4 regions of the Echinicola jeungdonensis genome follow, and region 4 is predicted to be linked to each of the others. Evidence: riboswitches for the same ligand, from Rfam matches in the RefSeq annotation. Region 4 holds a riboswitch; each other region holds the start of a gene.
What was found. Region 4 has a riboswitch for S-adenosylmethionine ahead of QWY93_RS17185 (homocysteine S-methyltransferase family protein). Riboswitches for the same ligand answer to the same signal wherever they lie in the genome.
Positions count from the first base shown of each region.

Region 1: linked by a shared signal. The riboswitch ahead of metX (homoserine O-acetyltransferase MetX) and the one ahead of QWY93_RS17185 (homocysteine S-methyltransferase family protein) in region 4 are both predicted to bind S-adenosylmethionine.
Region 2: linked by a shared signal. The riboswitch ahead of QWY93_RS12900 (hypothetical protein) and the one ahead of QWY93_RS17185 (homocysteine S-methyltransferase family protein) in region 4 are both predicted to bind S-adenosylmethionine.
Region 3: linked by a shared signal. The riboswitch ahead of QWY93_RS12005 (trans-sulfuration enzyme family protein) and the one ahead of QWY93_RS17185 (homocysteine S-methyltransferase family protein) in region 4 are both predicted to bind S-adenosylmethionine.

Region 1 covers NZ_JAUFQT010000002.1:777,687-785,512, reverse strand. The annotation lists gene QWY93_RS16610 (CoA transferase subunit A) at 1-253, opposite strand, end outside; gene QWY93_RS16605 (bifunctional riboflavin kinase/FAD synthetase) at 276-1,202, opposite strand; gene truB (tRNA pseudouridine(55) synthase TruB) at 1,199-1,882, opposite strand; gene QWY93_RS16595 (undecaprenyl-diphosphate phosphatase) at 1,884-2,681, opposite strand; gene QWY93_RS16590 (DUF3098 domain-containing protein) at 2,682-2,888, opposite strand; gene QWY93_RS16585 (cell division protein FtsX) at 2,890-3,780, opposite strand; gene QWY93_RS16580 (VOC family protein) at 3,990-4,379, opposite strand; gene metX (homoserine O-acetyltransferase MetX) at 4,542-5,597, opposite strand; SAM riboswitch class I at 5,994-6,103, opposite strand; gene QWY93_RS16570 (30S ribosomal protein THX) at 6,477-6,581, opposite strand; gene QWY93_RS16565 (energy transducer TonB) at 6,860-7,237, opposite strand; gene QWY93_RS16560 (M56 family metallopeptidase) at 7,338-7,826, opposite strand, start outside.
Region 2 covers NZ_JAUFQT010000001.1:3,092,022-3,099,847, reverse strand. The annotation lists gene proC (pyrroline-5-carboxylate reductase) at 1-171, shown strand, start outside; gene QWY93_RS12920 (hypothetical protein) at 230-799, opposite strand; gene QWY93_RS12915 (alpha/beta hydrolase) at 1,161-2,195, shown strand; gene QWY93_RS12910 (alanine racemase) at 2,205-3,329, shown strand; gene QWY93_RS12905 (arginine decarboxylase) at 3,505-4,893, opposite strand; gene QWY93_RS12900 (hypothetical protein) at 5,166-5,654, opposite strand; SAM riboswitch class I at 5,766-5,875, opposite strand; gene argS (arginine--tRNA ligase) at 6,391-7,826, shown strand, end outside.
Region 3 covers NZ_JAUFQT010000001.1:2,881,258-2,889,083, forward strand. The annotation lists gene QWY93_RS11990 (DinB family protein) at 1-70, opposite strand, end outside; gene QWY93_RS11995 (beta-N-acetylhexosaminidase) at 240-1,790, shown strand; gene QWY93_RS12000 (serpin family protein) at 1,822-3,063, opposite strand; gene QWY93_RS12005 (trans-sulfuration enzyme family protein) at 3,163-4,338, opposite strand; SAM riboswitch class I at 4,493-4,597, opposite strand; gene QWY93_RS12010 (SGNH/GDSL hydrolase family protein) at 4,690-5,370, opposite strand; gene QWY93_RS12015 (Gfo/Idh/MocA family protein) at 6,384-7,592, opposite strand.
Region 4 covers NZ_JAUFQT010000002.1:903,170-910,995, forward strand. The annotation lists gene metH (methionine synthase) at 1-2,281, opposite strand, end outside; gene QWY93_RS17185 (homocysteine S-methyltransferase family protein) at 2,287-3,333, opposite strand; SAM riboswitch class I at 3,399-3,497, opposite strand; gene QWY93_RS17190 (hypothetical protein) at 3,649-4,959, opposite strand; gene QWY93_RS17195 (YbjQ family protein) at 5,354-5,677, shown strand; gene QWY93_RS17200 ((2Fe-2S) ferredoxin domain-containing protein) at 5,779-6,021, opposite strand; gene QWY93_RS17205 (DUF819 family protein) at 6,029-7,282, opposite strand; gene QWY93_RS17210 (NUDIX hydrolase) at 7,361-7,826, opposite strand, start outside.

The sequences.
Region 1 (7,826 bases), 130 kb from region 4:
ACTCTACATTTTCGCCAACATAGCTGGAGATCATTTTTTTGACCATCCTTTTGACCAGCATCAATCCAATGCCAAAATCATCTACGCCAGCATTGTTGGAAATGCAGGTCAAACCGGAAATGTCCTTTTCCAAAAGGGCTTGGATACAATTCTCAGGAATTCCGCAAAGGCCAAAACCACCCAACATCAAAACTGCATTGCTGGGAATATCCCGAACAGCTTCTTCTGCATTTTTTACTGTTTTATTGATCATGTTCCTTGTTTTGGCTAAGAAATTAATTAAAAATTTGCTTTGCTTTTTGCTTGTCTTTCTCCAATTGGGCTTTTAATTCATCTAAATTTGCAAATTTTCTTTCCGGTCTCAAAAATTCTTTAAAATAAACTGTGATTTGCTGATCATAAAGATTGCCCTCATAGTCAAATAAATGAACTTCGATGGTTTTTTCCAATCCATCCACGGTGGGCCGGTTGCCTATATTAAGCATTCCCTGGTAAATTTCATCCTTTACTTTAATGTGGACTGCATAAGCCCCATCACTGGGGATCAATTTATAATTACTAGGTACATGGATGTTGGCCGTGGGAAAATCAATTGACCTTCCTATTTGTTGGCCTTTGATAACAATCCCATTGATTTCATATTCCCTGCCCAAAAATTCATTAGCCACCTGGATTTCCCCTGATTCCAGGGCCATCCGGATTTTGGTACTTGAAATTCCAACATGATCTACATCGGCCCTTGGGATTTCTTCAATGTCAAACCCATATTTTTCCTTGTTGGCCTGGAGATGATCAAAACTGCCTTCCCGGTTTTTGCCAAAACGGTGATCATAACCAATAACCAACTTCCTGGTTTGAATCTTTTCGACCAATATTTGCTGGACAAATTCTTCCCCGGTCAACTGGGAAAATTCCTTGGTAAAAGGTATAGTCACCAAATGATCCACACCAAATGATTCCAACATTTTTGCTTTTTCCTCAAAGGTTGTCAGCAAACGCAGGTTATGCTCTTCAGGGTAAAGTATTAATCGGGGGTGGGGCCAAAAAGTGATCAATACCGTTTCCCCTTTTATTTTATTGGCAATATCCCGGATTCTTGCCAGTATTTTTTGGTGTCCCAAATGGACTCCATCGAAGGTACCACTGGTAACTACCGCATTATTTACAGGCTTAAAATGTTCTAGGCCTTCGTATATTTTCATTGATCCTGGGTTTTTTCGGATTTTATTTTGTCAACTAATTCCATCACCTCATTGGCATCATCCAATTTAAAATTTCCTATCCTTGTTCTGGTGAGTGCGGACATATATGCCCCAACTTTTAAGATTTCACCTATATCCCTTGCGATACTTCTAATATAAGTTCCTTTGGAACAAATAATTCTAAAATCTATTTCCGGAAGTTCAAAACGGGTGATCTCAAATAAAGAAATTTTTACTGGACGTGGATCCAATTTAACCTCTTTTCCCTTTCTAGCGGATTCATAAACCCTTTTTCCGTCTTTTTTGATGGCAGAGTGGGCCGGGGGGATTTGTAATATATCCCCGGTAAGTTTTTGTGAAGCTTTTTTAACTTCTTCCAGGGTAAGATGGGAGGGATCTGCAACATTTTCAATTTCTTGTTCCAGGTCAAAAGATGCGGTAGTTTTGCCCAAAACAAAGGTGCCGGTATATTCCTTTTCCATGCCCATATAATCATTGATGCTTTTGGTTTTCTTTCCTGCACAAATGATTAATAAACCAGTGGCAAGGGGATCCAATGTCCCGGCATGGCCTACTTTTTTTATTTTAAGGGTATTCCGGATTTTTTTGACTACATCAAAAGAAGTCCACCGGTAAGGTTTGTTGATTAGAAATACTTCTCCGTAGGGTTTTTGGTCCATCTTATATATATAATCCACCTAAAATGGCAATGCTGCCAACTATAGCGCAATAAACTGCAAAATAAATTAGCTTTCCTTTCCTTACAATATTAATCATCCAAATACAAGCAGCCAAACCTGCCAAAAATGCAGCCAGGAATCCAAATGCCAAAACGGCCCCTGAAATACTTTCTGCAATAGCAGGAGCTTCTATAAATTTTTTCATTTTCAGGGCGGAAGCTCCCAGGATAGGTAACAGGACCATTAAAAAAGAAAACCTGGTGGCTTTATCCTTTTCCACTCCAATCAAAAGGGCTGTGGCTATGGTTGATCCTGACCGGCTGATTCCAGGTAAAATGGCAATGGTCTGAGCAAGACCAATTATTAAAGCTTTGGAAAAGGAGACTTCACCTTCTTTTTTATGGACATAATGGGAAAATGTCAATAGGCAGGCTGTAACCCATAACATAGCTCCCACAAAAATGATTTTCCCACCAAAGAATGCTTCCACTTCTTTTTCAAAAAAAACTCCAACAATGCCAATTGGAACCATTGAAAGGAGGATTTTGGAGGTGAACTTGGTGCCCTCATTCCATTCAAACTTGAACAAATCTTTGATTATTGCCGCAATGTCCTTTCTAAAAACAAATACCGTACTCAATGCCGTCGCAGCATGAACCACAACGGTAAATAATAAATTGTCTGCAGCGGATACTCCCAGTAAGAAAGTTCCCAGCTCAATATGGCCACTACTGGAAACCGGAAGGAACTCAGTCAATCCTTGGATAATGCCAAGGATAATAGCTTCGAAAATGGTCATTTATTTTTCTGATTTGTAAAAAATGGCGTAAAACTCAAAAATAAAACCTGCTAATGTAATGATGGGCCCTATCGTCAAACCCATTGGCCCAAAGCCATGGGGATGGCCATCAAGACTGATGATCAAAAATCCAATGGTGATAATAACAATGCCAATGATCATCAATAAATAATTCTTTTTAGAGAAAGGAAGGTTGTTTTGATCCATTTTAATATAATTCGTCCAATGTCATGTTTAAATATTTGTTTACTGCACGCAAGGTGCTAAAAAATGAAAGAATGGCTCCCAATAAAATCAAACCGCCAAATAAGATGAACAGCATTTCATTATTTTGGAGGATAGCAAAGCCGTCTATATTGGCTTTGGTATATTCGATCAAACCGTAAAGAAGGCCCGAAGAAATTAATCCTGCCAAAGCCCCAAAAAAGAAAGATCTTCCTAAAAATGGTTTTCGGATAAAACCTTTGGTTGCACCTACCAACTGCATACTTCTGATCAGAAACCTTTGGGAAAAAAGGGCCAGTCGAATAGTGTTATTAATCAATATTATTACTGTCACCACCAATATCAAAATGAAAGCACCAAGGACAATACTTACTTTCAGCAGGTTTTTATTGATGGACTCTACCAGATCATTCATATAAGTGACTTCAAATACACCATCCATATCCCCAATTTCCTCTACTATTTCCTGCATTTTTTCACTGGTCTGATACTCCTCCTTAATAGAAATTGTATAGGAATCCCGTAAAGGGTTATCATCCAGAAAGGCTGTAAAATCTTCCCCGGTATCCTCCAGAAAGGATTTGGCTGCTTCTTCATCTGAAATAAAAGCCACTTGGGCACCATCCTCTTTTTGTAGTAAATAGGGTTTGGACTCTAAGCTTTTTCCAATTTTTGCCTTATCAGCATCCGAAGTGTTTTTATTCAGAAATACTTGCACTTCAATATTTTCCCTAATAATGCTGGTAAGAGATTTTGCCTGTATTACAATTACTCCGAAAAGTCCAACAATGAAAAGGGATAGCGTAGTACTAAAAAGTACGCTTATAAATTTAAAGCTTCCTAATCTTTTCTTTTTTCTTGAAGTGCTGCTCATGGGCTTTTTGAATTGTTCCAAAATTAATCAGCGATCCCAATTTAACCAATCTTATTGAAGTAAATTGAAAGGAAGATATACGCTTACAAATAACGGTGATAGGGGTAATATCTTGTTGATTTCTAATTTTTCCTTCTGGGAGTTTGATTAAGTCATTATTTATAAGGGGGTTAAATAAAAATCAGGGCCGACTATTTGAAGAAGGGAAACTATTCCCAAATCCCCTTGGGAACAATTTCCAAAACATGTCCAAATGGATCCTCAAAGTAAATACTTTTTAAACCATCCATCCAATCCTGTTCATGTGTGATTTTAATTCCCTTTTCCAGCAGGCTAGATTTGGTTTTTAAATAATTTTCCGCTTTTACCTCAAAAGCAATGTGCTGCTTCCCATGGGCAAAATGGGGAGGGAGATGGGTTTCATTAGCTGTAGTTTCCGGAATGAAACAAAGAAGTACGGAGCTTCCGCACCTAAAAAAAATATGCCTGCCATCTTCAATAGAAATGACAGGCATATCTAATTTTCCATTATAAAATGTTTTGGCTTTTTCAATATCGGATATATATAGGCAGGTTTCTTTTATTTGTGTATAATCCATAATTTAATTTAGGGAAAACATCGCTTATTTCAATGGTTGAAATCCTTATTCTCTACCTTAATTTTTGGATCCACTCACTCCAATTCCTCTTTGAAGCTATCAAACTGATAATCCTCTTTGATCATTAATTGAAGGTAATTAATTATTAGCTTTCTGGAAATTTCAAGAATTGTCTTCCAGATTAAATGATTTAAGTATATAGTTAATCTGTTCATTTTCAATCAAAAAGGCATCATGCCCATAAATCGATTTGATTTCCCTGTATGAACCTTTTGGTACATTTTTGGCAATAAACTGTGACTCTTCTTTTGTAAATAAAAGGTCGGTATCCACTCCAATGGCTAACACCCTGGATTTTATTTCCGATAGGGCTTTGGCGGTTCCTCCCCGGTTTCTTCCCAAATCATGACTATCCATTGCTTTTGATAAAGTCCAATAAGAAAGAGCATTGAACCTGTTAGACAGCTTTTGACCCTGATACCTGAGGTAGGAGCAGATTTTAAAATTGTCTGTTTTTTCTTCTGTATCCTTTTGAAATGCTTCAAAAGTTTGGTGGTGCCGATAACTCAACATTCCAATAGCCCTGGCTGCTTCCAAACCTTTTTTCCCAGCATCTTCATGGTTTTCGCCCCAGGTCCCATCTGCTTCAATGGCCATCCTCTGTGCCTCGTTGAAACCTATGGTCCAGGGTGAAGTTTTGGCATTGGAGGCAACAATAACAGTGTTTTTCACTTTTTCCTGAAGGTTGTAAGCCCATTCCAAAGCTACTTGGCCACCCAAAGAACCTCCTATTATCGTATCTATTTTTCTGATCCCAAGATGGCCTCTCAACTTTTCAAAAGCCATGGCCATGTCCCTGGTAGATAGTTGGGGGAAATCATAATAATATGGTTTCCCTGTTTTCGGATTGATGCTCATTGGTTGAGTTGATCCATAACAGGAGCCCAAAATATTGGCACATACGATAAAATTTTTGGTAGGGTCAAACAATTTATCTTCTCCTACTAGTCCACTCCACCATTCATGTACATTGGCATCCCCGGTAAGGGCGTGTAAAATCCACACCACATTATCTTTTTGTGGTGTCAGGTGACCTTGAGTGGTATAGCTGATCCGGAATTCCGGAAGGGATTCCCCGGATTCAAGCACCACTTCTTCATCACAGTGAAATACTTCTTGGGTCATATCGGAAATAAGATACGTAGATTGTAAATTCATGTGTTTCCTTTCTTTTTCAAAAGCGGTTTATAATTCCGCTCTGATGTCTTTTTGAATGGTCCTATGAAATTCACAGGCCATATTAATGGGTATTAGTCCATTCTCCAGTAAAATTTTATAAAAAGCCCCTTCAATTACTATTTGGTTCTTTGCTTTTAACTGAAATATATTTTCAAAAGGGTAAGGAAATTCCATTGGTTGATTTTGAATATTTTGTTTAGAAACTGGAAAAGGCTTGAAATGCCAAAGGCATTCCGGTTCCTGGGTTAGAACCGCATGGGCATCAGCATTACTTCATACATTTTTGGGTAAAATGTTGAGAAATAATTAAATGAAATGTTTTGGAGTGAATTTTTTGTTGTGTGCTTGATCCTTTTTATAAAATTCATATTTAAGAATTTATATTTCCAAATGAGGATATTCACATTTGGCAGGAATTGGCACCTTGGATTTTCCAGGTTGCCAGAGGGTCCATGAGCCTGTCTCTCACCTCTTCTGTATAAATCCTTATACTTTCTAAAAAGTAAAAGGATGACACAAATAAACGACGCTTATTTTGAATATCCAAGCTTCCAAAAGGGGATTTATAAAAAAATAAGATAATTTTATTCCCTATAAATCCAATAGGGAATACCTGAAAGTCCAAAATATTCAATGGAGTGGTTTGTTCATTTCTGAAAATTTCAGGCATTTAAGTTCCCTAAAAGTTAAATCATAAATTCTATGGGGTGTGGGAAGCAAATATTACAATTTCAAGGGTAGGGTATATTATTCTTTCAATGGGTCTAATTCCCCTAAATTAATAAAAGCACCAGTCGTATCATCCTGGTGCTTGATTTTGAGATTATTCAGTATTAGTTATTCTTTATTTTGCTCGTCCTAAGCCAATTTAACTTTAATGTTTTGGGCTTTTCTTGGACGGCTGGCTCCAAAGGTTCCCTTATGGATTTTTCCACGTTTTGTCTTCAAATCACCTTTTCCCATTACTTTAATTAGTTAAGATTAAATTAATTATTCTAATTTCAAATGTAATAGTAACCTAACAATTTGCCAAACTTTAAAATTGTTGAAATGTTGGATAAATGAAAGGAATGATTGATTTTATTTTTTAAATATCATATAAGGTATAAAAAAAATTGGTGTAAATGCGATAAACAAAATCTATTTATAAAAAAAAATCAAATACCCAATAAGTATTTTACTGGAATTTATTTGAATTAATCTTTTACTTTCTTGGCCTTATAAATATTCAGAAACCATTCTTACTGGGTAAATTGGTCAAAGTTTAGGGGTAGAATGATTTTGGTAGGCAATTCCTCTCCAATATCCTGATTGGTATTGAATTTTGGAAAATCCACAAGGGTAAACAAACGTAGGACCTCTTCATCCCTACCCCAACCTCCAGATTTCAGAATACTGGGTTGAAGAGAATTTCCCCTTTCGTCCACTACAAATTCAACCTCAACAGTTCCTAATTGGCCCCATTTTATTGCATCCATGGGGATATGAAGATTCTGACTTAGGAAATTTTTCCAAGTTTTATTGTTGAATATTGTTTGAGGTATTATTCCTGATGTGTTATGATCATGGGATTTGGCTCCATTTTTAGGCTCACTTTTGAAAACCTCTATTATTTCCAAAACTTTTTTATATTCTTATAATCCCTTTATAAGGCTAAATTCATATTGAAGTTCTCCGAGCTGAGCTATCACTACCCCATTTCTTAAAGCACTTACAAATTCATAATGGACAGGTGTCTTTAATCTTTTGATTTTGGCGGGAACTTTTACCGAATCCTGTGCAGCCAAAATTTGGTTTTTTTATTATAGAGACTGGTTGATGAAAGAGATAAGAAAGGAGAGGTCTTTTATCCATTGGTTTTAATGAAACCAAAGCCAAAAGGAAAATAGAAAGAGGTATTACTCCAAAAACTTTTAGCCAATTAATGTTTCCTGTTTTTTTGATCATTTCAATCCTTTTTAGTGTAGAAGGCTTTCCAAATTGATGACCAATTGGAATACCAGCTTTCTCCAAAGCCATTTTGGCCACTAGTATGGAATAAGATTGGCTATCGGATAAATGATTTAGTGCATATTGGTCTGCAGAAAATTTGTGTACATCCATTAAAGCTGCACGCATTGAATGAATGGCAGGATTGAACCAGAATAAAATGGTTAAAATCTGGTAAAACAATAAGTCCCAGGTATGACCTTCGTGGATATGGCCTAG
Region 2 (7,826 bases), on a different contig from region 4:
GCTGCAGAACTAATAATCAAAAAGGGTATCCATCCTGAGGAAGCAATTGACAAAGTCACTACCCCTAAGGGCTGTACAATTGTAGGATTAAATGAAATGGAACACCATGGATTCAGTGCAGCCATGGTAAAAGGGGTATTAGCCTCTTACAATAAAATCGAAAAACTGTAAGCCAAAAACCCCTCACAAGAATTTGTGAGGGGTTTTGAGTTTTATTTCAAAATAAGTCTTAAAAAGCATATCCAAAGCCCATACCAGCCCAAAGTGGCCAAAAACCATTATGGTTAAAAATTGGTATTACATTCACTGAAAAAAGAAAACCACCATTTTCCGGAATTTTTCGGTAACCAAGGTTTAAAGTCCCCATCAAAGCAGGTGTTTCTCCTGAATTAAGGATAAAATCAAAGTCCTTATCGGTATATCTCGTCTCCGAGTAAGTGTATTCATTTGTTACAGGGTTGTAAGTTTCGCTAGTGGAATAACCTTTATTCCGATAATAAATAAAGGTACCTCCAGCCCCTATTTCAAAAAAATGCTTTCCACTTCCCAATAATTTATTGACCTGAATTGGCAAAGTCAGCAAGGAGGCATTGTCATTCAAAGAATAGCCACCAACACCGGCACGCATCCCCCAAGAGTTTTGATCTTTTTTATCAAATCTAAAATCATAATTGAAAGAATATACCAATCCTGCTCCTCCTAATTCCAAAAACACTCCTTCTGTCGGGTGATTAGCTTCTTGGGCCATGGAAAAATTTGAAAGCAACACCATTAACAAAGTAAGTAATCTTATTTTCATGTGTTTTAATTATGTTAATAAAATAGATTTGACAAAAGTACAAAATTGAATAATACCTTAAAATAAGAATACCGAATATGATATTGTCATCCAGGCAAATTTATTTATTGTAAATCAAACATCCGCCATCGTGATTTAAAAAATCATACAAATCAAATACTTTCTCCCCACTTATTAAAGAGAAAGTTAAATACAACATTATAAGATAATAAGGAAAACCTTTAAGTCCACCTTTAATTTTTCCTTTCTCATTTCCAATAGTAATTTCACCTTAAGAAAATTCTTACCGGATTGGGGATTATTCAGTAGGATTATCCTAAAAAAGCCTTTAGTTTTATATATATTCCAAGAATTAGTGCCCATGATCAAGAGGTTTTTACCCCTAATACTCGCTTTGGCCATTATCCTTTCCTTCATTTATATGTGGGGTCCCAAAGAAACCCTTGGAACGATAAAGGGGGAATACCCTCAAGTACCTGTTGATTTGGAGCAATTGGAAATTTATATTAAGGAAAAAGAGGATACCGTCAAAGGTCTCAAGGCAGACAATGAAGCAAGAATCATTTGGGCTGACAGCTTAAATAAGGCTAAAACACCATTCTCTTTTGTTTATATCCATGGGTTTGGAGCCAGCCAAAAGGAAGGCGACCCTGTTCACAGAAAGTTGGCAAGCCATTTTGGGGCCAATTTATATTTGGCCAGGTTACCTGAACATGGCATCAAAAGGAAAAATGCATTAGAATATACTACTGCTGAAAAATTGACTGATGGTGCCCGGGAAGCTTTAATGATAGGAAAAATGCTTGGAGATAGGGTTATATTAATTGGCACTTCCATGGGTGGGTCACTTGCCATTTTATTGGCATCCGAAAGGGAGGACATTCATTCTTTACTACTTTACAGCCCTTGCATCAGGGATTTTGGCAATCAGCTGGAAGCTTTTTTCCGACCTTGGGAAGGTTGGGTACTTAAAAACTTCATGGCCAATGAACACGGGGTCCTGGTCAATAACAGAAAGGGAGAAAAGGCCAAGTATTGGTCAGAGGCTTACCATGTTAATGCCTATGCTAGCTTAGCCCAACTGGTTTTTGGGGCAATGAACCCTGAAACTTTTATACAGGTAAAACAGCCTTTATTCCTGGCTTACTATTATAAAAATGAAAAACATCAGGATCATGTTGTTTCTGTCCCAGCCATGAAAAACATGTTTGAATCGGTCAAAACAAAGGAAAACTTTAAGAGAGCCCAAGCATTTCCTAATGCTGGGGATCATGTTATTTGCTCATTTATTACCTCAAATGATTGGGAAGGAGTACTTGATGCCAGTATTAAATTTCTAAAAGATATTGCAAAAGTCCCCAGTCCCTCAAAAGAAAAATTAGCTGAAATTAAATAAACCAAAACCATGTCTTATTTGGACTCGATAACGATTCCTACTTTACTTTTAGACGAAAATAAATGCCGGAAAAATATGCAGTCAATGGCGGACAAGGCCATGAGAAACCACACCCGCCTGACCCCGCATTTTAAAACCCATCAGTCCAGGCTTATCGGAGACTGGTTCCAGGGAATTGGCATTGGAGAAATCAATGTATCCTCTATTAAAATGGCATCCTATTTTTCGGAACAAAATTGGCAAAACATCCATATCGCTTTCCCATTCAACCCTTTAGAGGCCCATCATCTGGATGAATTAGCCCACCAATCCTCCGTTTCCATCCAACTGGTCAATGAAGAAGTCACTAAATCCCTGGCCCAACAACTTAAAATTCCGGTAGGTTTTTTTATTGAAATTGATGCGGGTTACGGAAGGACAGGCGTGGAAGCATGGGACTATGAAAAAATTGAAAAAATCCTTCAGGCTGCCCGGCCCACCAATAAGCTTTATTTTAAGGGATTTTACATTCATGCAGGACATACCTATCAGGCGGATATAGCAGGCATTTCCAAAATTCATGAGGAAACAAAAAATGCGTTAAAAAAACTCAGGTCCAAGTTCAAAGAAGATTTCCCTACAATGGTCACCCGGTCAGGGGATACCCCAAGTTGCGCCTTAATGGAAAATTTTGAGGGAATTGATGAAATAAGCCCAGGCAATTTTATTTTTTATGACCTGATGCAAACGGCCATCGGTAGTTGTCACAAGGAGGACATTGCTGTGGCTTTAGCCGTCCCCATTGTTGATATCAAGGAAGAAAAAAATGAAATATTGGTTCATGGAGGGGCTATCCATCTTTCTAAAGAATATTTAATGAATGCTGATGGAAGCAAAAACTATGGGGAAGTGGTTTTGCTGAATGAAAATGGATGGAATTTATCAGAAGAAACTTCTTATTTAAAAAGTATTTCACAAGAACATGGCCTGATCCAAGCCAGCACTGGTTTGGTAAATCAGTTAAAAGTTGGGGATTTAATAGGGATTTTGCCTGTCCACAGTTGCTTAACCGCAGATTGCATGGGGGAATTTTGGTCCACTGAGGGCCAAATAATTGATCACCTTAGTGGACAAAAAAGACAACTCCCCACTTAACCGAGGACTTTGTCTAGAAGATTTATACCCAAAGGCTATAGTATTTTTCTCCCAACTGGGTGAAGTATTCAATTTCACCCTTATAACTCTACCATTTGAATTTGTGCTTAGAAATTGATTTGCAATCTCATAAAAAAAGATTACAATGGCCCGTTTTTCAACGGGCCTTTGCCATTTAAAATCCTAAGGTCTTCAACATATTTTCACTTTTTTGTTCCTCAGCAAATAATTCGTGTGTAATGTTTCCCTCTTCATCCCGGTTTATAAGTACATGCTTGGGTGCAGGAATCAAACAATGCTGTATTCCACCATAACCTCCAAGGGATTCCTGATAAGCTCCGGTATGAAAAAAGCCAATATATAGGGGCTTTCCCTCATTTTTCTTGGGAAGGTATATATTATATTGGTGAGCTTCTGAATTATAATAATCCATACTATCACAAGTCAAACCTCCCAAGGAAATGTTGTGGTACTCTTCTTTCCAATTATTAACAGCAAGCATAATATACTTTTGGTTGAGCCCCCAACTATCGGGCAATTGGGTGATAAAAGATCCATCAATCATGTACCAAAGCTCTTTGTCATTTTGAAGTTTTTGATCCAATATCGAATAAAGCACCGCACCACTTTCTCCCACCGTATAACTTCCAAATTCAGTAAAAATATGGGGTTCGGTAGTATTATTTTTGGCACACATCCACTTGATATTTTTGATAATTTGATCGGCCATATACTGGTAATCGTAATCAAAAAACACATTGGTCTTAATGGGCCAGCCTCCTCCAATATCCATGGTGTCCAGTTCTGGACAAATGGCTTTCAGATCAACATATTTCTGAATAAACCGGGTCAGTTCGGACCAATAATAGGCAGTATCCCGGATTCCTGAATTGATAAAAAAGTGGAGCATCTTTAGACTGACTTGCGGGTTGTCTTTAATCTTTGTTTCATAAAGCTCGATGATATCCTTGTACCGCACCCCCAAACGGGAGGTATAAAAACCAAATTTAGGTTCCTCATCAGCAGCAATTCTAATTCCCACCTGAAAAGGGACTTTTACATGCTCAAGGTAATAATCAATTTCCGACAGGTTATCTAAAACCGGAATACAGTTCACAAATCCATCATTAAGCAGACCAGCTATGTACTCCTTGTACAATTCTCTTTTGAACCCATTGCAAACGATATAAGTCTCCTTGCTGATTTTACCCATTTTATAAAGACTTCGAACCAAAGGAATATCGAAAGTACTGGAAGTTTCGATGTGGATATCATTCTTAAGTGCTTCATCCAATACAAAGCTAAAATGGGAAGACTTCGTACAATAACAATAAGTATATTTCCCATGATAATCGTGGTCTTCTATGGCTTTGCCAAAGTATTTCTTGGCATTCTGAATGCTTTCACTGATTTTGGGAAGATAAGTCAATTTTAACGGTGTCCCGTAAGTATGGATGATATCCATAAGATTCACCCCATTAAATAAAAGTTGATCTTCCTCTACATGGAATTCCTTGGTGGGAAAATCAAAAGTTTGTTTAATTAAATCAATGTATTTGTTCATTAGGCAATGGAGGTTTATGACTTTTTGATTCGAAAATTGCATTAATAATTGGGGAAATCAAATTAATGACTTTAGCTAATTTGCAAAAATCTATCTGGAAAAAATAAGCCATTTCAAAATCAACCTGTTATCATTTAATTTCTGATTTGGGGAATTCCAGAACCAAAGGTTGATCAGCCTTTTTCACCCCTTCCTCCTCCCCTAAAAAATAAAAAGCTTCCGTTCATAAACGGAAGCTTTGATAAGAAATGGATGAATTTCTTTTCTTTTTATCAGGAAAGTTCACTATAAAGCAAGCTCTCCTCCAATTGATGTTTCTTTTGATTTTGAATAATCTTCTTCAATACTTTTTTGAAGCGGATTTCATCTTCAATCAACTTAAAAAGCTTATTGACATAAGCCTTTGCGATGCCTTCATTGCTTTGGTAGTATTTTAAGGTAAAATACCTCTTTTCATGAATACTTTCAATAAACACTTCTTTGGGGTGACCTGCCAGGACCAATCCCCTGAAAAGTGAATAAAAGGACTCCACTTCTCCTTTCAAATGGAAGTATATGGTTTGAAATTTCTTCTGGGATTCAGGGAAGTTTTTAAAATCAAAACCTCCAATCCCTTCAATTTCCACTGCTTCATGACCTTCCAGCCAGTTCAACAAATCCTTGGGCTGACTGGTTTTGGGTTCATTTCTGTTTATTGAATTGAAGCTAAATGTTTGGGAAGTTTTTTCTGAATGATTGTATGAATTTGCTATTGCTGTCATGGTGTCTTTTCAATTGGATTATTAGTAATAATTTAAAATGTTGAAAATTAATCAACATCGGTTGTCTTGAAATGGGCAAGTGTGCATTCGTCTGTTTTTCATCATTGCTAACATTTATAGGTCCTTGAATTGATTTAGGCAGGTTTTAGCACCTTTGCCTTTTTAAGGTTAGGTTGCTATAGGTTCCCAGAGCCTGTTCTCTCCCCTATTCTTTATAAAATCAGCTACTTACCATTTCGGCTTTTCACTAATAATTTTTTCAAATGTAATACTTTATTTTTAAATAACAACAACCCTATAGATTTTGTAGGGAATTAAATGATAAAATTTAACACCACAGATTTCACTCATAACCAGACCAAAAAGAAGAAGGGCATTTAACCTTTAGCCAATTCTAATTCCTGCACCCGCAATCCCCACGTTAAGGGAATTTAAATAACCTTTCTTAAATACCAACTCAATTCTCATATTTGCTTTTCAATTATTGTATCCAGAAAACTGGCTATCATGTTAGCTAACACTTACAATTTATGCCCAAAATTAACTACTTTTGTGCCAATAAATTCCTAACCCTTCAACGCTCCAAATTCCTTCCAGGAATTTGACATGATTTGTTCATGGATAAGGGTGAATAGAAAAGGGTGGTGTTTATATATGTTAAAGACGACCACCAAAAGGCAAACCCTTAGGGAAAAGATTCAATTCCCAGGTGCAAAACTTTTAATTACAAAATTCAATGACAATCCAAGAAGAAATACTCATTGCCATAAGCAAAGCCTTTGAAACCGAATTTGATCACCCTGTAGCCGCAAATGGTTTGGCCCTACAACCTACCAGGAAGGAATTTGAGGGGAATTACACTTTTATACTTTTTCCCTATTTAAAATACACCAAGATGAAACCTGAAGCTACCGGTGAAAAGATCGGGAATTACCTTCAGGAACATTGCTCATTGGTGAGCAAATACAATGTAGTGAAAGGTTTTTTGAATATTTCGGTTAATGAAGCTTCCTGGATGGAAGTTTTTCAACAAATATACCAAAAGGAAAACCTGGGCCAATTACCTTCCAAAAACCAAAAGGTGATGGTGGAATTCAGCTCTCCTAACACCAATAAGCCCCTTCATTTGGGCCATTTAAGAAACAATTTTCTTGGTTTTGCAGTATCCCAGATCTTAGAAGCCAATGGATATGAAGTCATCAAAGCCAACCTGATCAATGATAGGGGAATCCATATCTGCAAATCCATGGTCGCTTATCAAGCTTACGGAAAGGGAGAAACACCTGAATCCGGTGGATTAAAAGGGGATCATTTGGCAGGAAAATATTACGTACTTTTTGACAAAGCCTACAAAGAGGAAATCAAGGAATTGATGAGCCAGGGCATGTCGGAGGAACAAGCCAAAAAGGAAGCGCCCCTCATGCAGGCTGCCCAGGAAATGCTCAGAAATTGGGAAGCCAATGATCCTGCCACCGTGGAATTATGGAAAACCATGAATGGATGGGTCTATGAAGGCTTTGATGCCACTTACAAAAAAATGGGGGTGAGCTTTGACAAGCTTTATTATGAATCAGACACTTACTTGTTGGGCAAAAACATTGTGGAAGAAGGACTTGAAAAGGGAGTGTTTTTCAAAAAAGACAATAATTCCGTTTGGGCTGATCTCAGAGAAGAAGGGTTGGATGAAAAGTTGGTTCTCCGTGGTGATGGAACATCTGTTTATATCACCCAGGATATGGGAACTGCTGACCTGAAGTATAAGGATTATAAAATTAACAAGTCCGTATATGTAGTGGGCAATGAACAGGATTATCATTTTGATGTCCTTTTCAAAATCATGAAAAAGCTGGGCCGCCCCTATGGTGATGGCCTTTACCACCTTTCCTATGGAATGGTAGATTTGCCTACCGGAAAAATGAAATCCCGGGAAGGTACAGTAGTAGATGCTGATGACCTGATCCAAGAAATGGTGGATACGGCTGCTACACACACCCAGGAATTAGGGAAAATTGAAGGTTTTTCTGAAGAAGAGGCCAAAGAGCTTTATGAAATTCTGGGACTGGGAGCCTTGAAATATTTCTTATTAAAAGTAGACCCCAAAAAGCGGATGTTGTTTAACCCCCAGGAATCCATCGAATTCCAGGGAAATACTGGTCCATTTATTCAATACTC
Region 3 (7,826 bases), on a different contig from region 4:
GGTCAATGTCCAGGTCACTGATTAGATTGATAAAATTCTTACGAGTTTGTATAATGTTGTTAATGTTCATGATGTTGATATTTTTCAAAGGTTAAATATAATCCCATAGATTTTAAATGTTGGGGTGTAAAGGTGTTTTTTAAGCTTTGTTATGGTTGAAGGCCCTCATCTTCCCCTTATAAAGCTTATATTAATATATTTGAGCTAGGGTTAGTTTAATTCTGAAAGTTCGGATGATTATGAATAGACTGGTTATCAAAATGAAAATATGGTGGGGTTATTTATTATTGGGCATAGTGGCTTGTACCTCACACCCTACAATTACGGAAGCACCATTAATTCCGTTGCCCAATTTGGTTAAAGAAGGGGAAGGAAAGTTCACCTTAGGGGATGATACACAAATCCTGATTCAGGAGAATAATAAGGAATTGCAGCGGATGGGGAATTATTTGGTTAATTTGGTCCGGCCCTCAACCGGGTTTGAATTGGAAATTGTACCCTATGATACTACAAGGAAAAGCGGGTTTATTTCCCTTGAGTTGGAAAGTGACCCCAAGTTGGGGGACGAGGGCTACCGTCTTGAAATTAAACCGGAATTTATCTCATTAAGTGCAAATACTCCAGCAGGGATTTTTCATGGGATCCAAACCATCAGGCAGTTATTGCCAAATAATATTGAATCCAAAGGTTGGTTTTGGACCTCCTGGGAGATCCCGTCTGGCTTAATCGTTGATAAGCCAGAATATGCTTACAGGGGAACCATGCTGGATGTGGCCAGACATTTTTTTGAGAAGGAAGAATTGAAAAGGTATATTGATATTTTGGCTTTATATAAGATCAATTTTTTGCATTTGCACCTTACAGATGATCAAGGCTGGAGGATAGAGGTCAAATCATGGCCAAAGCTTACCCTTATTGGCGGAAGTACAGAGGTTGGTGGTGGAGTAGGTGGATTTTATACCCAAAATGAATATAAAGAGATTGTACAATATGCACTGGAAAGGTACATTACCATTGTCCCTGAAATCGATATGCCTGGCCATACACATGCAGCACTGGCTTCCTATCCAGAGCTTAACTGCGATGGGAAAGCCCGTGAAAATTATACTAAAACCCAGGTTGGGTTTAGCTCTTTATGTTTAACCGAAGAAATAACCTATCAATTTGTGGATGATGTGGTCCGGGAAATTTCAGCAATCACTCCGGGGCCCTACATCCATATTGGAGGTGATGAAGCTCATGCTACTGAGTTGGGAGATTATATCCTCTTTATTGAACAGGTACAGGATGCGGTCAATTCTTATGGGAAAAATATGATTGGCTGGGATGAGGTGGCCCAGGCAGCTCTGAGGCCTGAGTCTTTGGTTCAGTTTTGGTCCAATCCAGAGAATGCAAAGCTTGGGGCAGACCAAGGAGTAAAAATAATAATGAGCCCGGCCTGGAAAACCTATTTGGATATGCAATATGATTCCACTACCCATTTGGGATTACATTGGGCAGGTTTTATTGAGTTGGACAGCGCTTATCTCTGGGAACCTTCTGAGCTTATAGAGGGGATCGGCAAAGATGAAATAATAGGAGTTGAAGCTCCCCTTTGGACCGAAACCATTACTAATATGGATGAATTGGAATACATGGTTTTTCCACGATTATTAGGAATAGCGGAAGTGGGCTGGACTAGAAACGAAAAGCGGAATTGGGGAGAGTACAGGAAAAGGCTTAAAAAACACCTGAATAGACTGGAAGCCTTGGAAGTGGATTATTACTCATCCAATTTATTAAAAAAATAGGCCAGGGGTTTAGAGCCTCGGGAATGAGAGTTTAAAGTTTGGAAGGGTCTTTAAGAACACCCATGAAGAGGATGGTTCCACTGTGTTTTTCTTGAATGAAAAATACAAATGGCCTGTCCAGTCGAATTACAGGTGGTTCTGCTGGAACAGAAGTCACCACTACCTCTACAGCTGTGGCAGCAGCTGCTTCTGTTCCTTTTTCATCTACCTCAATTAATGCTTCGTGAATTACCCGGCTTATTTTTAGGGGTTCTGTTGGGGTTTCAAATATTTCTGTGAAATTTCTTGGATCTTGCTGAAAAGGGGTGCTTAGCCCCATTTCAATTAGGTCTTCTTTTAAGTTTTGGATTTTGATTTTCATTTTGAATTTGGGCATTTCCAGCTTGATATTACCTTCTTTTGCTTCTTCCCGCCAGGCATGAAGATTATTCAAATTGAAATTGCTTTTTGCTTCTTCCAAGTTAAAGGCATCTGGCAATAATACTCCCATGATATATTGCCCTGTACTATAGGGGATTTCTAAATATTTGAACCCGTTTGCTTGGTATGTCTTTAATGTCGTAGCTTCCTCCAACCGCATCATTTCAACCGGCGTAGTTTGCGAGGAAGAAATGTGAAAAGGTTGTTCGGTGGTGTTTTGGGGATCAAATTGGTATTTCCAATCGCCATAATAATAAATGGCGTTGATCAAATACATGACAGCAGCAGGATCAACCTGGTCAATTAAGTCTTGAATTAATCCCTCCGTTTGATCGTCCACCCACTGATTAATAATTTCTTTGGAGCCCGGGGATTGCATATCCAGGCTGCTAATAGTAGCCAGGTATTGCATTTGAAGGGTTTCTTGAAATTGGGATTTTAAATCCAGTCCCTCTTGATACCAAATACTATTGGCAATGTTAATCTTTACATTTGGATCCACATCCTTAAGGAATTTAGTGAGTCCTTGGTTGGCCAAATTGGCATCTTCGAGCGATATATTATCAAAATGAAGTGTTTCCAGATATTCTTCGAGCAATTCTTCCTTATTGCCATTCATGGCCATAGACAATGCCTGATGGATACTGAAAGGGCTGAAAAATAGGTTCCCTTCTTCTTTACTGAGTTGTTGAAATAACCTGACGGAAAATGCTGTGCCGGCATTTACCAGTTTTTTTTCAGTTTCCTCTAATGCCCTCAAATTGGGAGTAATTTCCCCTTTATTGGGACTTTCATCCACGCAAGAAACCAATAGAAAGAAAAGAGTCAAGATGGAATAATAGGTGTATTTCATGGTAAAGGGCTTTTGTTATGATCTAGACGAAAAAAATGGACAAAGTGCGACAAAAAAAAAGCCCCTTTGGTGATCAAGTTTCCAAAGGGGTTTAAATGATTATTTGGATTTTTCAAGGGCTCTTTCTATATCCCCAATAATGTCATCAGGATGTTCCAAACCTGTTGAAACTCTGATTAGGCCAGGTAAAATCCCAACCCTTTCCCTTTCTTCCTCCGTCAACTTGCTATGGGTAGTAGAAGCGGGGTGGGTAATGATGCTTCTGGTATCTCCAAGGTTTGCCGTCACGGTAATTAGTTCCAATTGGTCAATAAACCTTTTTGCCCTTTCAATTCCTCCTTTTAAGGTCAGGGTAATGATGCCTCCGCCCAGCCTCATTTGTTTTTTTGCCAATTCATATTGAGGGTGGCTTTTCAGGAATGGATATTTGACAGATTCCAAATGAGGATTGTTTTCAAAATAGGTAGCCACTTTCAATGCATTTTCACAGTGTCTTTCCATTCTCACAGCTAGGGTTTCCATACTTCGGGAAAGGATCCATGCATTGAAGGGTGAAATTGATGGTCCTGTATGCCGGGTAAAATAACGGACCTTTTGGATTAATTCTTCCTTACCAAGGATCAGTCCACCCAAAACCCTACCTTGTCCATCAATATATTTGGTAGCACTGTGGGCTACGAGGTCCGCACCCCATTTGGCAGGTTGTTGTAAATAAGGGGTAGCAAAGCAATTGTCCACAGCCAAAATAAGGTTATGAGCTTTAGCAAAAGCAGCAATCCATTCCAGGTCAATGATTTCCAGACCGGGATTGGAAGGGGTTTCAATGAATATCATTTTGGTATTCGGCTGAAGCAATTTTTCCCAATTGGCGATATCGGAAATGTCCCCATAAGTCGAGCTGATGCCCCATTTAGGGAATATTCCGGTAAGCAGTTGGTGAGTGGAGCCAAATAGGGCTCTGGAAGCCAGAATATGATCCCCTTGTTCCAATATAGAAGCCATGGTTGCAAACATGGCAGCCATGCCAGAACCAGTGGCAATGCCGTCTTCTGTACCTTCTACTGCACATACTTTTTCTATAAGGTCAGTGCTGTTGGGATTGGCATACCTTGAATAGATGTTTCCTGGGATTTCTTCAGCAAACATCTGCCGAGCTTCTTCTGCACTATCAAAGGTAAAACTTGAAGTCATGAAGATAGGTGAGGAATGCTCCCTTTGATTGGTTTTGGAGGAAGCAATTCTTACTGCCTGGGTTTCAAAATGTTTTTCGGACATATTATTATTCTTGCAGTGTTAAATTCTGTTTAAATATTGAGTTTCCCCTTTTAGGGTTTCGTAAAAATGCATCCCGAAATGGAGAGGTAAATATATTTCTTCGGGTTTGTTAATAAAAATAATCGGTGTCAAAGTAAGTGTTCTCATTTCATCTAACTTATAGTCCCCTATTTTCGGGCAGGATTTGGCACCTTTTCGCCGCTGAGGATGGTTGCCAGAGGGTCAACAAGCCTGTTCTCTCACCTCTTCTGTATAAATCAGTTCCTTTGGGTCTTGCAAAGTAAAGGTAGGGTAATGGGAAATCCAAATTTTTGAAAATGCAGAACGGTATCTATAAAAATAAGGTAACATTTATGGGATAAATTCTTTCAAAACCTTAGCCCATAAATCATACCCTTTGGCATTCATGTGTAATCCATCCTCAATAAAAATATCCTCCTTTGGTTGACCATTTTCATCCAACATGATGTTCCAAACATTGGCAAAGGATACCTGTTTCTGCTTTTGACAATATATCTCCAGTAGGCGGTTGAGATTTTGGTATTCCTCTTGTAGGTGCCATCTTGCCAAGCTGGGTTTCGGGCTTATCAGGATAATATGGGCATCAGGTAATTGTTGATGGATTTTTGTTACCAGCTTTTTAGTGGTTTTTAATATGGTCATTGGTTTTTTTCCTGCGGCAATATCATTATCCCCTTCATAAATAAATATTTTTTTGGGTTGGTATTGGAGGATCAATTCCTGGGAATAATGAAGAAGTTCAAATGTCTGAGACCCTCCAAATCCTGTGTTAATGGTTTCAATTTCCGGAAAATAGGAGGAAAGATCTTTCCACATCCGGATACTGGAACTTCCTGTAAAAAGATAGACTGGTGGGCCTTGCTTTGGAATGGGGTTTTTTTGGACAATTTGTTGGACTTCTTCCTGGAATTTGCCAGATACTTCTTGAGTGTTTCCTGAAATGGAAATTCCAGCCAAAAGAATTACCGTTAAAAATATTTTGAAACAAGACTGTTTTGATAAATACTTCATTTGATTTAACCCGTTAATTGATGGGAATTTATGAAAAAAAATGGAGATCCTTATGATCAATTGATTTTTGTGGTACCTGCAAAAGTTTTGAAAAAGGAAAATATTTAGTGTAATAAGTGTTTAAAATACACTTTTTCAGGGGTTTTGTTAATAAAATGTCAATTTTTTCACCTGCCGAATTTTTTTTTTTGAATAAAAATTAAAAAAAATAGAAGGGTTGAAAACAGGAAAGAAACTTAGTGATCATTTTATTAATTGGGTTAAATATGGTTAATGATGTTGTTAATGTTTCTTAAATTAGGAGTTTTGCCTTATATAATACTGAGGAATTCATTTTTGTGTGTAGTGACATTTAAATTGGTTTAGGGGATTTTTGTTAATATTTTATTGAATTAAAAATTATTATCACTATGTTTAAAGAAGTTTTGGTTCAAAAAAAGAGGATCGGCGTCCTTTTTTCCAAAATATATACGGCTGTTAGTCAGTTAGAATAAACCCATTCGAGGAATCTTCTAAAGATTCCTCTTTTTTTTTGTCTTCCAAAAATGAACCATTTTATACTCTAACGAAAAAACATCAAAATGGTATATCATTTTCCCTAATTCTTTCGGAAAGTCCACTAAAAAATAAAAGTGAAATTGACACTTTTTCAACTATTTGATTTCACTGATTAAAATTTTTCGGGCACCTGAATTTTAGCCAATAGGTGTTTCTGGTCTGCTTCAAGTTAGAGATAGGTTGCCTCTTTTGATAAAATCATGTTTTTTCCCTTCAGGTCCATTATAAAAAAGGGCAAGGAAAATGGGCATGGAATTATTTTTCGGTTTATGATTTGATCAAGCATAAAACCAATAATCCACGGGAGAATTAGGGCCAAGTATAAGTCTGTAACCATTATTTGATGGCATAAACACATAAAATCCAGAATAATCAGAGTGTTTAAAACACAAAAGAATCACAGGGGACCCTGTGATTCTTTTGTGTAGTCCCAATAAGATTAGTCTATCTTAACCTTATCCTAAATTAAATTCAGGTTTCCAGTTTTCAATGGTTTTATTAAAGCTCGACTGGTTGGCCAAATGAATACAGAATGCAGTTGTTGCTCCACTGATAACATTGGATGCAGGTTTTGTGGAAGTATGAATAGATTTAAAAAAATCGTCCAGGGCGTACCAGGTTCCCTCTTTGGTTTTTTCTTCCAATATGGGAATACCTCTGCCTTCTTTCCAGGTGAGCTTGGTTGCTCCAGAAACACCATCCACAATTCCCAGCTCCTCCATTTTATCCTCCTCTGGGTAGAAATAGCCCTCATTCATTAAGAGCTCCACCGTTCCTTCAGTTCCTTTAATGCTAAAGGAGTAACCTTCCCTGGCATTGCTGCAGGTGGATCCAAAATTGCCAATCATATCTTCTTTCTCATATCGGAGAATGAGCTGGACATTGTCATAGGTAGTTCTCCCGTCTTTGTAATTGTCTATTCCACCCGTGCCCATTATTAAGTCAGGGTGGGTTTCAAAAGCCCAATTGATAAAGTCGATTTGGTGAGATAGTAATTCAGCAGGCAAGCCTCCTGAAAACTCCTTATACATCCTCCAGTTGATTATTTTCTCCAAGGAGGGATCAGGGACCGGCCTTCTCCAATTCCAGTTTCTGTCCCAACGTGAATCAATTTGAGTGATTTTACCCAAATAACCGGATCGGATCATATCCCTTACCTTATAATATAAAGGAGTGTACCGGTATTGGTGGCCCACCTGCAGGGTGAGGTGAGGGTTGGCTTGAGCGATTTTAACCAATTCAAATGCTTCCGGGATATTGTAAGTCATTGTTTTTTCCAGATAAACATGTTTGCCAGCTTGTAGGGCGTATTTTGCAGGAGCAAAGTGCATATTTAAAGGAGTAGCAATGACCACTGCATCTACGTTGGAATCATTTAATAATTGCTCATAATTTTTATAGGATTTCATGCTGATGTCCGGAAAAGTTTTCTTTGTTTCTGCCAGCCTGAAATCCATTATGTCACATATAGCGGTGATCTCATATTTCCCAGGTAATCCTTTCATGACGTGCATGATGCCTTTTCCCCTATCACCACAACCAATAATACCTATTTTTATGGGTTGATCATTTTCTTGAGATGAAAAGGCATTGATAATAGGGTAAGGGAAGATTGAGCTTCCCAGTGCTAAACCACCGGTTTTTATAAAATCCCTTCTTTTCATGGGGCGTTTTGGGTTTTGTAAATTGATGACCAAATGTAAACTTTTGGAGGAAAGAAAAAAAATCAGGGCTATTTGAGCGGGCCGAAAAAGGGATTAAGCTTTGATTCGGAGGGAAAATTTGTGGCTGGCCACAAAATTCAATTGGAAGTAATGGTTTTAAATCCCAAAGCTCGCTGGAGCAATTTTACGAAAACTGATTTTATAATAAGTAAATTTGACTTTGCAAAATAACCA
Region 4 (7,826 bases):
CAAGGGCTTTGAACATGATTTCATTATAATCATCCCCATTGGCCTTAAATTCGGCTACTTTTTCCTCCATGTTCAAACCTGCGGTCACGGCAAACCCACCGAAATAATCAACTTGGTCAGGATGAAGGAAATCTATTAAGGAACGATTTGGAACACCTTTTCCTTTTTTACCCTGTTGTCTTAGGAAATGAAATTCAAATGAGGTTTCGTTGAAATTTTCATCCAAAACAATCAAATCATCACCCATTCGCCTCACCGGGTATAAACCTACTACTGCTTTAGCAGCCAACCACTTTTCCTCAATGGCTTTATCTAGCATGGCATTGGCTTCATCATAGAGTTTTTTAGCCTCTTTCCCTACCACCTTATCTTCGAAAATTTTGGGAAATTTACCGGAAAGCATCCATGTACTAAAGAACGGTGTCCAGTCAATGTAATTCCTAAGAGTTTTCAAGTCCAGATCCAAAACTGTTTCCCCTAATTTGGTAGGTTTTACCGGTTTGTAATTTTCCCAATCTATAACAGTAGCATTAGCCTTGGCATCCTCATAAGTAGCCATTTTTTTATTTTGTTGTTTGGCTTCATGAGCTTCCCTTAGCTCTTTATAGTTAGCCTTCATCTTATTATGAAAGCTTTCGGCGGTTTCATCACTAATGGACTCTCCTGCAACAGGAACAGATTTGGAAGCATCCAAAACATGGACAACCGTACCACTGTAAACAGGGTCTATCTTTACTGCGGTGTGGATTTTACTAGTGGTTGCCCCACCAATAAGCAAAGGGGTAGTCATTCCTTGCCGCTCCATTTCAGAAGCCACATTGACCATTTCGTCCAGCGATGGGGTGATCAGTCCACTTAAGCCAATTATATCAACATCGTTCTTTATAGCTTCATCAATGATCTTTTGTGCATCCACCATCACCCCAAGGTCAATAATCTGGTAACTGTTACAAGCCAGTACCACCCCTACAATATTTTTCCCAATATCGTGAACGTCACCTTTTACAGTAGCCAACAGTACTTTTTTGATGGAGCTTTTTCCCTCTTCATAACCTTCTTCTCCAGCTTTTGGCATGAAAGGCTCCAAATAGGCTACCGCTTTTTTCATCACCCTGGCGGATTTTACCACTTGTGGCAAAAACATTTTTCCAGACCCAAACAGGTCACCCACTACATTCATTCCATCCATTAATGGCCCTTCAATCACCTTCAATGGATATTTCAATTCCTGTCTTGCCTCCTCTGCATCATCCACTATATGGTCGATAATCCCTTTCACCAAGGAATGTTCAATCCTTTTGGAAACGGGCTCGGACCTCCAGGCTTCATTTACGACTTCCTTTTTACCGGAAGACTTTACTGTTTCTGCAAAGGACAATAATCTCTCGGTTGCATCTTCCCTTCTATCCCATAACACGTCCTCCACATGTTCCAAAAGATCCTTTGGAATATCATCATAAATCTCCAACATAGTGGGATTGACAATTCCCATATCCATTCCATGTTGGATCGCATGATAAAGGAAGGCAGCATGCATGGCTTCCCTTACCGGATTATTACCCCGGAAAGAAAAACTTACATTGCTGACCCCTCCACTTACTTTTGCACCGGGAAGGTTTTCTTTGATCCATTTGGTGGCCTTAAAAAAGTCAATGGCATTGGTCCGGTGTTCTTCCATCCCAGTTGCCACCGGGAAAATATTGGGGTCAAAAATGATATCCTGTGGATTGAATTTCACTACTTTGGTAAGGATATCATAACTCCGCTTACATATGTCTATTCTTCTTTGGTAAGAATCCGCCTGGCCAATTTCATCAAAAGCCATCACCACAACTGCTGCCCCAAACTTTTTGATGGTCTTGGCTTGGTGGATAAACTCCTCTTCCCCATTTTTCAAACTGATGGAGTTAACGATTCCTTTACCCTGAATACACTTTAGACCCGCCACAATGATGTTCCATTTGGAACTATCCACCACTATTGGAATTTTACTGATTTCAGGTTCAGATGCAATCAAATTTAGGAATTGGACCATGGCAGCTTCTCCATCCAGCATCCCCTCATCCATACAAACATCCAACACCTGGGCTCCGCCTCGGACCTGATCGAGAGCCACTTCCAATGCCTCATCAAACTGTCCATTGAGGATCAACCTGGCAAATTTTTTGGATCCGGTCACATTGGTCCGTTCTCCAATATTAACAAAATTCAATTCCGGCGTAAAAACTAAAGGTTCCAAGCCGGAAAGCTTCAAATGGCTGTCTTTTTTTATATTAACCATACTGGTTATACTTCTGCTTTTTGTTCTTCTTCTAATTTCCTAGGCGAATAGCCTTCGCTCAAATCCGCCAATTTTTTGATATGTTCAGGGGTGGTCCCACAACAACCTCCAAGGATATTGATCATGCCCTCTTTTAAGAATTCCTCCACCTGGCCGGCCATTTCCTCAGCTGTTTGGTCATATTGTCCAAATTCATTGGGAAGCCCCGCATTAGGGTAAGCACTTACAAAAAACGGTGCCTTTTCCGCTAATACTTTTAGATATGGCCTAAGGTCTTCTGCTCCCAAAGCACAATTCAAACCAACACTGATCAAAGGAACATGGGAAACCGAAATCAAAAACGCTTCCGTGGTCTGTCCAGAAAGCGTTCTTCCGGAAGCATCTGTAATGGTTCCGGAAATCATTATTGGGATTCCCCCATCTTTTGGATCCAAGGGCAAATCCCTTTCTTCAAAAACCTCCTGAATGGCATATAAGGCTGCCTTGGCATTCAAGGTATCAAAAATAGTCTCCACCAAGAGCAAGTCTGAACCACCATCCAATAGGCCTTTTACCTGTTCGGTATAAGCTTCAGCCAATTGGTCAAAGGTAATTGCCCTGTAACCCGGATCGTTGACATCAGGTGAAATGGAGGCAGTCCTGTTGGTCGGCCCAATTGCACCGGCTACAAAACGGGGCTTTTGGGGAGTTTTTTGGCTGCATTCTAATGCCGCTTCTTTGGCAATTTTAGCAGATTCAAAATTGAGTTCATAGGCCAAATGCTCCAGTCCATAATCTTCCTGGGCTATAGAGGTACTACTAAAAGTATTGGTTTCTATGATGTCCGAACCTGCCTCCAAATAAGCCAAGTGAATTTCCCTGACCACGTCAGGTCTACTAAGCGAAAGCAAATCATTATTCCCCTTCAATTCCTTTGGATGACTTTCTAAGGCAGGGGTACGGAAATCTTTTTCCTCCAATTGATAGCGCTGGATCATGGTGCCCATGGCTCCATCCAGTACTAATATTTTCTTTTGAAGTTGTTCGAGTAATATATCGGTTCTCGTATTCATGCTCATTTTTTATTTAAGGACCATATCGAGCAAAGAACCGGGAGAAAAATGGGTAATTTATCTACCGCTCATCTTTTCCTGTGGCATCAGGATGGGAGTTAGCACCTTGTTTTCAGGTTGCTAAGACGTCATAGGGCCCTTCCCTCGGTCTTTCTCGATAAGCAACTTCAAAGGTAACAGGAATTAATGGATTTTAGTTACATTGAAACAAATAATTTCCATTTATTGTCCTATCCCATCGAGAATGAATTCATTATTTATCGATAATGATTGAAATGAATTCACGCTTTCCCGGCTATTTTGCAGTTGGGTCATTTATGGCCTTACCCCCAATCCAAATTGGACATAAGGGCCATTCATAAATTGGGTCATTTTCAGATCTGCTAATTTATAATTTCCTATTGGCATCTCATAACCCGCATTTACAGAATAAATTATATCTAAAGATTTTTTCTTGGAAAGTGGCATGGCATAGGCCAGGATAAACTCAGGCTTGGCCATTAATCCCCCTTTTTTAAGTTCTCCATCATAATTAGGAATGTCCATCAATCCCGGAAAATCCAACTTCCTCAAGTGCAACATGGAATACCGCAATTGTCCATAGCCTAACCCTCCCAAGAGGCTCAATTCAAAGTTCTTTCTTTCATACAGTTTTTTACCAATATTCCCATATATCCGAATGCTATTAAGCGTTTGCTCATAAACATCAGAGGCCTGGTTGGACAAGGCCAGGTTATAAAGATCTACACCATATAAATTCCCTCGGTTTTCACCCAAAATCTTAGCCCCCCAGTTTTTGGGAATCCCAGAAAAAGTACGCCATCCATGTTGTTCCAATAGTTGGTTTAATTCGCTAGGCCTGGTAAAATGCAACCCATAAATTAATTGGGCTGACAAGGATGCATCCCGGTAAAAGTAATTAGACTTTGGAAGTGATATCCCAGCTCCAATCCTAAAAAATGCCCCACTTTGGATATTGTCAAAAGAAACTCCCTGTTTTACCCAGGAATCCTCAAAAGGATTAAAGGAATAACCAAATTTGCTCATCAATGTAATCACCTCCTCATAAGGGGGAAAGATAAGGTCATACCCCATCTGAAATCCTATTTCGGTCAAGAAAACCCCAAAATATTGACTTCCTTTATGCAAGTTATTTTTCCTTAAAATATAACCCCTGGCAGGGTCTGTCAGGAAATCATTGATACTTTCAGGTTCCCTATGCTGCAGCATTTCAAAATTAAGACTGCCTAAGCCCATGGACATGTAATGGATCAGGTGAAATTTGCCTTCTTCAGTAAAGGAATAACCTACGTTAAGAAATATGCGGGTGGTACGGTAATCAATTTTGTAATCCCTGAAATTCATTCCCACCCCATTATTTTGGTAAATCTCAGCCCCCAAAATAAAATCATTGAAACGGTTTTGGTATCCCATCCCAAAAGTGTGGTAGTTATTCTTAAGCTCCTCTGCCCCTCGGGATTCCAGCATCTCATCAAAATCCCTCAAGTTGCCACCGGAAGTTCCATAATAAAAATAAAGGCTGGACCGCTGGTAATGGTTATCCACCTGGGCTTTTACCCAGGTGCTGAAAAAAAAGGAGAAAAGAATCAATAAGGCTATTCTCATGGGCTGCAGTTTAACCACAAAAATAAGGGTAATATTATGGATTAGGCCTATAGAAATTACAAAAAATGTGTACGAAGGTGAATGGACAAAAGTTGACAGTCCAAAGCCGTTCGGGTCAAATGATTATACCTGTTTCAATACCAGAAATACCATATCCACTTAACGACACTTATTTGATTCAAGTAAATCGGTGGGGATAAACCCTAAATTATTTTTTCCTACTACCTAAAAAAAACTATCCCAAGATTTAAAAATTCTCTAAAAATAAACTTTGGCAGGGCTTCTAATTGATTCCATAACAATTCAACTAGTGGGTTACCATTCCGAAATTGGATAATTTGGTTGGAATGTGTATTATCGAAACCAAATAATTTTTCACCAAAACAAAATCCAAATGATAACTACAACCACTCCTAATGTAGAAGGCCATGAGATAACTAAATATTGCGGCATTGTCACAGGTGAAACTATCATCGGTGCCAATGTATTCAGGGACTTTTTTGCCAGCATTACTGATATTGTTGGGGGAAGATCAGGCACCTATGAGCGAGTATTAAAGGAGGCCAAATCCACTGCATTGGCAGAAATGGAGATACAAGCCCAATCTTACGGTGGCAATGCCATAGTTGGGGTTGACCTGGACTATGAAACCATCCGGGATGGAATGTTGATGGTCACTGCCAGTGGTACAGCTGTTTTTATAGAAAAGAAAGGATAAAACTGGGATCCCAAAAAGGCCCTTTTCCTTGAGGGCCTTTTTTTTGGTTTTCTTTGAAATTTGGTTAACCAAGTCAAAGGAGAAAACCCAAAAATCACAAATTAGCCCTTATTAAGGACCTCTTTCATTTTTCCCTTATCACATCTCTTGATCACTTCATTATTATAAACCAAGATAGGGCCGGATTTGCAGAAGTCCATGCATTTGGTTTTGATCAATTTGTATTTCCCTTTATGATCATCATGTTTGATAACTTCCTTTGCCTCCTTTAGAAGTCCTTTGCAACCATTTTTTTTACAATCAGAACCGGTACAGACAAAGATAAATTTTCGGTAAACAGCCATAAAACCACTACATATTAGATACCATTTGTAACAATATTCCACACAAATAAGCTCCATAGGTTCCTACCGCATAACCAAAAACGGCTAAAAGGACGCCCACAGGGGCCAATGAAGGGTTAAAGGCCGAAGCAACAATGGGTGCCGAAGCTGCCCCACCTATATTGGCCTGAGACCCTACCGCAATAAAGAAAAACGGTGCTTTGATCCAATAGGCCACTACTAACATAATTGAAACATGCACCAACATCCAGATGAGGCCTACTAAAAACAAAGTAAGATTATCAAAAATAGAAAGCAAATCCATTTGCATTCCCACTGTAGCCACCAATACGTATAACAGAACACTTCCTATCCTGGAAGCCCCTGCCCCTTCCAATCTTCGGGCCTTTGTAAAAGACAAACCCAGTCCCCCGGTAGTTGCTATCACTACAATCCAAAAGAAAGGGGAGTCTAAACTATAATGGGACCATTGAGGATAATTGCTTCCTATCCATGGGGCCAATATGTCGGCAGCAGCATGGGCCAATCCTGTGATGCCAAAACCAACTCCCAAAACCATAAAAGTGTCAGCCATACTGGGGATTTTCATTATGCTTCCACGGTAAGCCTCAACCTTTTTTTTAAGTTCTTCTATGGCGGAGCTATCTGCTTTAAATAATTTATCTATTTGCTTTGGTTTTGCTGCCCAATACAATAGGAAGGCCAACCACAAATTGGCAATAACTACATCCACGGCAATCATTTGACTGAACAATGCTGGGCTAGCTCCAAAGGTTTTAAGCATGGCTGTTTGGTTGGCACCACCTCCAATCCAACTTCCTGCTATGGTGGCCAGTCCCCTCCAAACTTCTTCTGGACCTGTCCCCCCCACCACATTTGGGTCTACTGTAGAAACCACCAAAACCGCAATTGGGCCGCCCAAAACAATTCCAAAACTACCTGCCAAAAACATCATCAGGGCTTTAGGGCCTAGTTTTAAAATGGATTTCAGGTCAATACACAAAGTCAATAACACCAATGATGCCGGTAACAAATACCGGGAGGCCATATGGTACAATTGACTACTTTTTCCGGAAATAATCCCAGCAGAATTTAGAATAGAAGGGATAAAATAACAGAGCAACACAGTAGGGACTACCCGGTAAAATTTCTTCCAAAAAAGTTTTTGGCTACTGGCAGTTGAAAAAACAAAACCAAGGATGCCTAATAAAATTCCCAAAACAACAGCATCATTTGTAACCAGAGGTGTGGATTCTTGCATTTATTTTATAGCGGTAAATTATTTAACGATTAGATTTAGAAAAAAGAGCTACTGAAGGAAATTATGATGGCCAATACTTTACTTTTCCCAGACCTCCATCAATTCTCCTAACATCATAGCAGTCGCTCCCCAAACTATTTCTTGGTGGATATCAAAATATGGGGCATCCACGGCGTAGCCTGATTGAAGTTGAAGTTTCTTTTGTTTCCTATTGGCCCGGTCTACCAGGGTATCAAAATCACAATGGATGATACTGCTTACTTCCTTAGGGTCCGGATCAAAAACAGGTTTATAGGGGATGTAACCTATATAGGGGGAAACCAAAAAATTGCTTGGAGGAATATATAAATCTGACAGCCTTCCTATTAAAGCAATTTCTTTACCTTTTACCCCGATTTCTTCCTCCGTTTCCCGTAAGGCAGTTTCTTTTAAATTTTGATCGGTTTCCTCCCATTTCCCTCCAGGGAAAGCAACTTGGCCGCTATGCACTCCTTCATATACGGGCCTTTTGATAAATGGAACCATACATCGGTTTTGCTCTGGA